Regions from separate parts of the Vibrio chagasii genome, predicted to be linked through region 1. Evidence: predicted binding sites of a transcription regulator. Region 1 holds the regulator's gene; each other region holds the start of a gene.

The links. Region 1 encodes PurR, which represses purine synthesis genes. Its sites were predicted from a motif close to TNANGNAAACGTTTNCNTNA; they were not measured.
Region 2: a site for PurR is predicted at 1,363-1,382, ahead of metK (methionine adenosyltransferase). Genes of this name have one in related genera too.
Region 3: a site for PurR is predicted at 955-974, ahead of purM (phosphoribosylformylglycinamidine cyclo-ligase). Genes of this name have one in related genera too.
Region 4: a site for PurR is predicted at 1,385-1,404, ahead of folD (bifunctional methylenetetrahydrofolate dehydrogenase/methenyltetrahydrofolate cyclohydrolase FolD). Genes of this name have one in related genera too.

Annotation. Positions count from the first base shown of each region.
Region 1 is NZ_AP025465.1:2,221,092-2,223,297, reverse strand. It holds gene OCV52_RS10145 (TfoX/Sxy family DNA transformation protein) at 1-82, opposite strand, end outside; cyclic di-GMP riboswitch class I at 210-295, opposite strand; gene purR (HTH-type transcriptional repressor PurR) at 466-1,470, opposite strand; gene torD (molecular chaperone TorD) at 1,787-2,206, opposite strand, start outside.
Region 2 is NZ_AP025465.1:2,943,332-2,945,537, reverse strand. It holds gene metK (methionine adenosyltransferase) at 51-1,205, opposite strand; gene tkt (transketolase) at 1,562-2,206, shown strand, end outside.
Region 3 is NZ_AP025465.1:2,612,329-2,614,534, reverse strand. It holds gene purM (phosphoribosylformylglycinamidine cyclo-ligase) at 1-891, opposite strand, end outside; gene upp (uracil phosphoribosyltransferase) at 1,061-1,687, shown strand; gene OCV52_RS11925 (uracil-xanthine permease family protein) at 1,828-2,206, opposite strand, start outside.
Region 4 is NZ_AP025465.1:2,481,121-2,483,326, reverse strand. It holds gene OCV52_RS11320 (cation:proton antiporter) at 1-371, shown strand, start outside; gene folD (bifunctional methylenetetrahydrofolate dehydrogenase/methenyltetrahydrofolate cyclohydrolase FolD) at 449-1,306, opposite strand; tRNA gene OCV52_RS11310 (tRNA-Arg) at 1,518-1,594, shown strand; gene OCV52_RS25660 (helix-turn-helix transcriptional regulator) at 2,021-2,191, shown strand.

The DNA of each region.
Region 1 (2,206 bases):
ATCCACCAAACATTGAGCGTGACTTTATTTTTCCTAGGGGCTCAAATAACTTCATTGAGTCCTTTAGTATCGGTTTATCCATGTTATTTATCTCGGTGTATTTGAACTACGCCACCAAATAAGCAGGTCCGAGAGATTAGCAAAATGTTGCAATTACATTGTCAATAAGCCGTAAATTACTAAATTATTAGTAGTTACTGCATTTTGCCATCGGTAACCCCGCTACCATACCAACGAGTGGTTTAGGCCGGAAGCTTTGCGTCTCACCTTTTCAAGTGATTTGCCCTGTGCGTGACTGATTGAATAGAATAAAGTTTTTGTTGAATGAGGCTCACACTTGTTATTTCAAAGTGTGATGTTGCTTCAATTAATGATCTTTATCATATGAAACTAGGTTTATTTTAGTTGCTGATAAAAAAAACGCACCCAAAGGTGCGCTTGATGAAAATAAACTCAATTTATCAGTTAATTTAACGTTTTAACTGTACTACGTTCAACAATTTCTGGGTGCATTTCGAAGACGCGTTTTTCATGGTCTTTGTCTTTAATACGCTCAAGCAGAATTTCGAAGGCGTTCTTACCGACACGGCGCTTCGGTTGGTGAACGGTAGTCAATGGTGGAGAGAAGTACTCAGCCAGTTCGATGTTATCGTAGCCAATGATAGAGATATCTTCAGGGATACAGATGCCTTTCTGCTGTAGGCGGCTCATCAAGCCTAGTGCCATGGTATCGTTGAAACAGAATACAGCTGTCGGGCGATCTTCCATCTCAACAATTTTGTCAGCGGCTAGAACGGCAGTATCACACTCAAAGTTACCTTCGATGATCATGTCGTCATTTGCAGTAATGTTAGCTTCTTCCAAAGCGCGCTTGTAACCAGCGATACGCTCCACACACGCCGCTTTGTCTAAGTGGCCACTTAAACAAGCAATCTTTGAGTGACCGCGGTCGATTAGGTATTTAGTCGCTAGGTAGCCACCTTCTTCAGAGTTATCGATGATCTTATCTGCTTGAGAACTCTCCGGGCCCCAGTCCATGACTACTTTAGGGATGTCAGCGTGACGGTCTAACATCTCTCTCAGTTCTTCAGTTAGGTCTGAACACATAACCAAGATGCCATCTACACGTTTCTCTGCAAGCATTCGAATGTAGTCACGTTGCTTCTCATAGATACCACCCGTGTTACACAGGATCAAAGTGTAACCTTGACGGTAGCAGTAGCTCTCAACACCATCGATAACTTCTGAGAAGAATAGGTTGGTTGATTGAGTCACTAGCATGCCGATGGTTCGTGTTGAATTACACTTCAAACTACGAGCAACAGCACTTGGTGCATAGTTTAATTCGTCTACCGCTTTATTTACTTTTTCTTGAGTCGCTTCTGCAACAAAGCGTGTTTTGTTGATTACGTGAGAAACGGTTGTGGTTGATACGCCTGCTAAGCGAGCGACATCTTTTATAGTGGCCATGGTTTTATCCTATTAGAAGCTACTTTCCCCAAAGTACGGAGTGAAGTAGCCGTTAAGCTACCTAACTAAGAGCTTAAATTTGTAGGGCTCTTTGGGTACTAAAGTGTTAAAAAACAAAAAACCGCTAGTGAGCGGCTTGTTTTAACACCGAAATGCTCTGAACTTAATAAGCATAGCATTTCGTGAATGTTTCATATTTTATCGTTTGCGGTCACAATTCTAGACTGACTAGAAAATACTCGCAATACAATTCACCCAGAAATCCGGGTGAATTGTCACATTCTACGGAATTTATTTACCTAGTCATCAGTTAAGCTTATTCACCAGCTAAATATTGAGCATCTAATTGACAGAAAGCCATTAGCAGAGAAGATACAGCAGCGTAGAAACCGAATTCATCAACATCGTGACACTTAACGTTGAATTTCGGGATCCAAGTTAATAGCTGTTGCTCGATAAATTGTTGCTGAACTTCGAACGATTTTTCTAGTACTTCTTCTGATTCTGTTTCATTAGAACGAATGATTAGGTTACCTAAGAAGTCGAGTTCGATAGCGATGTGGTCTGCTGGTTCTTTTAGATCTTGGTTAACCACTAGGTTGTGCTTAGCCATGATCTCTTCCATCTCTTTCGCTGGTATATCGTTTAATAGGCCAGTTTCACCGATGTACATTGAAGCATAAGGAAGGGCGCCATGCTTATCTGTCTTTAGGAAAAGGTCGCAAAAGTCAGCAGA
Region 2 (2,206 bases), 720 kb from region 1:
GCCCTTACTAAGCAGTAAGGGCTTTAAAGAAACAAATCGCAGTGGCTAAATTATTTTAGGCCAGCGAAGTCAGCAAGGATTGCTGCTTTGTCAGTCGCTTCCCAAGGGAACTCTTCACGACCGAAGTGACCGTATGCTGCAGTCTGCTTGTAGATAGGCTGAAGAAGGTTCAGCATCTCTTGAAGACCGTATGGACGTAGGTCGAAGTTTTGACGAACTGCTTCAATGATGATTTCGTGCGCTACTTTCTCAGTACCGAACGTTTCAACCATGATTGATGTTGGATCTGCAACACCGATAGCGTAAGACAGTTGAATCTCACAACGGTCAGCCATACCAGCTGCAACGATGTTTTTCGCAACGTAACGTGCTGCGTAAGCTGCAGAACGGTCAACCTTTGATGGATCTTTACCAGAGAATGCACCGCCACCGTGACGAGCTGCGCCGCCGTAGGTATCAACGATGATCTTACGGCCAGTTAGACCACAGTCACCCATTGGGCCACCGATTACGAAACGGCCTGTTGGGTTGATGAAGAAGTTAGTGTCTTTGTTGATCCACTCTGAAGGAAGTACTGGCTTGATGATCTCTTCCATTACCGCTTCACGTAGGTCAGGTGTTGTTACTGAATCACAGTGTTGAGTAGAAAGAACAACAGCATCGATACCAACGATCTTACCTTGGTCGTACTGGAAAGTAACCTGAGATTTCGCATCTGGGCGAAGGAAGTCTAGCTTGCCGCTCTTACGTACTTCAGCTTGTTTCTTAACAAGAAGGTGAGAGTAAGTGATTGGAGCTGGCATTAGGATTTCAGTTTCGTTAGTCGCGTAACCAAACATGATGCCTTGGTCGCCTGCGCCTTGCTCTTTCGGGTCTGCTTTATCAACACCTTGGTTGATGTCTGGAGACTGCTTACCAATTGTGTTTAGAACGGCACAAGAGTCAGCGTCAAAGCCCATATCAGAGTGAACGTAACCAATTTCACGAACTGTTTCACGAGTGATCTCTTCGATATCAACCCATGCAGAAGTTGTTACTTCACCGCCAACCATAACCATGCCGGTTTTTACGTAAGTCTCACAAGCAACACGTGCTTTTGGATCTTGTTCTAAGATGGCATCAAGAACAGCATCAGAGATTTGGTCTGCAATTTTATCTGGATGACCTTCTGAAACAGATTCAGAAGTGAATAGGTGCTTAGCCATGAGAGCTCCACTTTTAGTTTTTGGTGTAAATAGTTCATGGCGTCGCAAGCTAGGAAGCGCCGCCATTAAATACAGTATATTTTGTAGGTGTTTCTACATCTAGACGTCTATTCTAAATTCCAGCGGTCGAATTACAAGCTCTTTTTTATGATATGCCATAACTAAACGTTTGCGTGTTGGTTGAGATAAGCGGCTGACAAGTGATGTAAATGTTCGAAAATTGCGAAAAATGACCGTTAAAATGCCAGTAAAACGTTTGCAGTCGCAATAGTCGTTTGAGAGAATACCCGCGCTAATTAAAATGAAAACATTAGCACTATCTCTTTTTTAAATCGCTTATGTATCCAGGAGCAGACATGCCTTCTCGTAAAGATCTAGCCAATGCAATCCGCGCACTTAGCATGGACGGTGTTCAACAAGCAAATTCAGGCCACCCAGGCGCACCTATGGGTATGGCTGACATCGCTGAAGTTCTTTGGCGTGGCCACTTGAACCACAACCCAGCAAACCCAGAGTGGGCTGACCGCGACCGTTTTATCCTGTCTAACGGCCATGGTTCAATGTTGATTTACTCTCTGCTTCACCTTGCAGGCTACGAGCTTTCAATTGAAGATCTGAAAAACTTCCGTCAACTGCACTCTAAGACTCCTGGTCACCCAGAGTACGGTTACGCTCCTGGTATCGAGACAACGACGGGTCCTCTAGGTCAAGGCATCACTAACGCTGTTGGTATGGCAATGGCAGAGAAAGCACTGGCTGCACAGTTCAACAAAGAAGGTCACGACATCGTAGACCACTACACTTATGCATTCATGGGTGATGGCTGTCTGATGGAAGGTATCTCTCACGAAGCATGTTCACTAGCTGGTACGCTAGGTCTTGGTAAGCTGGTTGCTTTCTGGGATGACAACGGTATCTCTATCGATGGTGAAGTGGAAGGTTGGTTCTCTGACGATACTCCTAAGCGTTTTGAAGCATACGGCTGGCACGTAATTCCAGCA
Region 3 (2,206 bases), 390 kb from region 1:
AGTGCGGTACATTTCAAATGTTTCCACGTTGCCTTTCTCTTGTAGCCAGTTGAAGATAGCAGGCCATTCCCAGCTCTTACCATCAATCACTGCTTTAGTACCTTCAGGAAGTACGCGTGGGATGTTTTCCCAGAAACCACCACCAGTGATGTGCGAGATAGCATGAATGTCATGCTCAGCGATCATCTTAAGTGCTGATTTGATGTAAATCTTAGTTGGTTCTAGTAGGTGTTCACCGATAGTGCGACCTTCTAGCTCTTCATTCTTATCAGCACCAGAAACTTCTAGAACTTTACGAATTAGAGAATAACCGTTTGAGTGTGGACCACTTGAGCCAACAGCGATAAGTGCGTCGCCTGCAGCTACTTTAGTACCGTCGATGATGTCAGCTTTTTCTACAACGCCAACACAGAAGCCAGCAACATCGTAGTCGTCGCCTTCGTACATGCCCGGCATTTCAGCGGTTTCACCACCGATAAGTGCACAACCAGCTTGCACACAACCTTCAGCGATGCCAGAAACAACGTCTGCTGCTGTGTCTACATCTAGCTTACCTGTTGCGTAGTAGTCTAGGAAGAATAAAGGCTCACCACCTTGAACGATTAGGTCGTTCACACACATTGCCACTAGGTCGATACCAATGGTGTCGTGTTTTTTCAGATCCAAAGCAAGGCGAAGTTTAGTACCAACACCATCAGTACCTGAAACAAGTACTGGCTCTTTGTATTTCGTTGGAAGTTCACATAGGGCGCCAAAGCCACCAATACCGCCCATTACTTCAGGGCGACGAGTGCGTTTTACTGCACCTTTAATACGGTCTACTAGTGCATTACCTGCGTCGATATCAACACCAGCGTCTTTGTAGCTTAGAGAAGAAGTATTACCACTCACGGGATAGTCCTCGAACTTAAGTTGGATGTGAAAACGGCGCTATTCTAACAGGGCTTGAATATGAAGAGCAAACGTTTGCGCGGTTTTTTTTATTAGAATAAAGATTCTTAAATAACCACAGAGTTCGTGTATAATCTACAGGTTTGTTTAAATATTGCCGGAGTTGGAAATGAAAGTTGTTGAAGTGAAACACCCGCTAGTAAAACATAAAATTGGCCTGATGCGTGAAGGTGAGATTAGCACTAAGCGTTTTCGTGAGCTAGCGACAGAAGTGGGTAGCCTTCTAACATACGAAGCGACATCAGACTTTGAAACTGAGCGTGTAACTATTAATGGTTGGGACGGCCCAGTTGAAGTTGACCAAATTAAAGGTAAGAAAGTAACAGTAGTGCCAATCCTGCGTGCTGGTCTAGGCATGATGGACGGTGTTCTAGAGCACATCCCAAGTGCGCGTATCAGCGTTGTTGGTATCTACCGTGACGAAGAAACACTTGAGCCAGTACCATACTTCAACAAGCTTGCATCTAACATCGATGAGCGTATTGCTCTAGTGGTAGACCCAATGCTTGCAACAGGTGGTTCTATGATCGCGACTATCGATCTAATGAAAGAGAAAGGTTGTAAGCACTTTAAGATTCTTGTGCTTGTAGCGGCTCCAGAAGGTATCGCGGCTCTAGAAAAAGCGCACCCAGATGTTGAGCTTTACACTGCTGCAATCGATGAGAAGCTAAACGACAAGGGCTACATTGTTCCTGGTCTTGGCGATGCTGGTGATAAGATCTTCGGTACTAAGTAATTCGGTTTTTAGATTAAGTGGGTTCCGTTGTTTTAATTTACTGAATTCACTTAATTATCCGTATTAATAAAAAGGGAGAGCATTCGATGCTCTCCCTTTTTTGATCTTCCAGTTTGTCGGCATCTAGCCAGACTTAACTGTTAGTCGATTTGAGCCTTGTCTACCACAGTGTTGTCACCTAGCTCTTCAGGAAGGACTAGGTTAAGTAGAATAGCCACGATACCGCATAAGCTTACGCCTTGTAGGCTGAAGTCGCCGATACCAAAAGCCATGCCGCCAATACCGAATACTAGGGTAATACCCACAATCACAAGGTTACGTGATTTGTGCAGGTCAACGTTGTTCTTGATTAGCGTGTTCAAGCCGACTGTTGCAATAGAACCAAACAGAAGAATCATGATGCCGCCCATCACTGGAACCGGAATGGTTTGTAGAAGCGCACCCAGTTTACCAACTAATGCAAGAACTATGGCTGTTACTGCAGCCCAAGTCATGATCACCGGGTTAAATGCTTTTGTT
Region 4 (2,206 bases), 260 kb from region 1:
TCAGCATGCATTATCAAGACGAGTTTGGTGCCAATAAGGTTTTTGAGCTTGAGTCACCAGAGAGTAAGCATGAAAGGCATCAAGTGAGTCGAGATGGCAACCGAAGTCTATTTGAGGAAGGCGTCACTTACTCCAAGCTCAACTCATTAATGGCACAAGGTAGCCAAATCAAGAGTACAGGGCTGACAGAGGCATTTGTTCTGAATGAGTTTAACGCGCTTTATCCTAAAGCGATTTTGCTTGGAGTCATCAATGACGGAGACTTCCGTTTAATTACTCAAGGGGCTGACTTAGAAAAGCTGATATCGACAGAATGTGAGATCATCAGTTTACTGCCGCCTTCAGAGCCGGTCGAGACTCCAGATAAGTAGTAAGTGGTCTTTCGCAAAAAAGCCGCAGCGTATATCACGTTGCGGCTTTCTAATTCTATTTATACTGCGCTGATAGATTACTTCGAGTGAAATTGCTCACAAGCGATCATTGTGTTCTCAATCAGGCTTGCTACTGTCATTGGACCTACACCACCCGGTACTGGTGTGATAAAGCTTGCGCTCTCTTTCGCGACATCGTATTCAACGTCACCGACTAGCTTGCCAGAATCCAAACGGTTGATACCAACATCGACCACAACTGCACCTTTCTTAATCCAAGCACCAGGAATGAAGTTAGGCTTACCTACAGCAACCACAACAACGTCTGCTTGACGTACGTGGCCTTCAAGGTCTTTAGTGAAACGGTGACATGTAGTCGTTGTACAACCTGCTAGAAGCAGTTCTAGGGTCATTGGACGACCTACGATGTTTGAAGCGCCAACAACAACAGCGTGCTTGCCACGTAAATCGATGTTGTAACGGTCAAGCAGGGTGATGATACCTTTTGGCGTACAAGAGCGAAGCTTTGGCATACGCTGAGCCAAACGGCCGACATTGTATGGGTGGAAGCCATCAACGTCTTTTTCTGGTGTGATGCGCTCAAGAACGTGAGTGCTATCGATGCCAGCAGGTAGAGGCAGTTGAACCAGAATACCGTCGATCTCTGGATCTAGGTTCAGTTGGTCGACTAGGTTTAACAGTTCATCTTCTGTTGCAGTAGCTGGCAAATCGTAAGATTTAGATACGAAGCCAACTTCTTCACACGCTTTACGCTTACTACCAACGTAAACCTGAGAAGCAGGGTCTTCACCCACTAAAATAACCGCTAGGCCCGGAGCGCGTAATCCAGCTTCAGTACGAGCTTTTACACGTGCAGCTACTTCGGAGCGAACCGTTTGAGAAATTAGCTTTCCATCAATATTTTGAGCAGTCATGAATTTCCTTAGTATTGATATTCAAGTTAGTGGCTGATGTTTTTGGCGCATTATTCCAGAAAATCTTTTTGATTACCACAAGGCAAACGATTGCTTTGCTCTGTTTTTCAACACTTATAAGTTTGTTGACCTTTTTTTACTCACTTAGATCAGAATGTTACATAAAGCCGTTGCTTTCATGATTCGAATTCGTATAATCCATTCCTGTAGCGCGCCCTTAGCTCAGCTGGATAGAGCACGTCCCTTCTAAGGATGTGGTCGTAGGTTCGAATCCTACAGGGCGTGCCATTATTTACGGGGCGTAGCAGGTTAGTACTTGCTACGCCCTTTTTCGTTTTTATCATTTGTGGTCAAGTATATGGTCAAGTAACGATGAACCTGCAGGCTACGACCTGATACGGCATGAAACACATTCAAAGTTACTCCCGGCTATAGGCTTTCCTATCTTCTCCCTTTGCCTCGATGTATTTTTTTAAGTTCTACTAATGCATCCCGCATTCGCAGCCATTTAAGTCAATCCGACTCAAGTTATCGATCATTACACCTGCATGGTGTATACATTTATTATAGATAACTACATGTTTATTAAAAGTTTTTATATTGACTGATCGTTTTTTGTGCTGTATTTTTATTTCAAATAGCGAAACATAGCCAGTATTTGGTACAGATCCATCCTGGAGTCGGTATCAGTAGGTTATGAGAGGTAAAATATGAATGAGCAAACTACTCACGATTGAAGATATTATTTACACCTTTGATATTAGTCGAACTACCTTTTGGAGAATGAGGCAGGATGACACGTTCCCAAAACCGATCATGGTTTCTAAACGCTCTCCCCGTTGGAGCGAGCAAGAGGTATATATGTGGTATGAAGCTAGTAGATAGATTAATGTTGAGGCG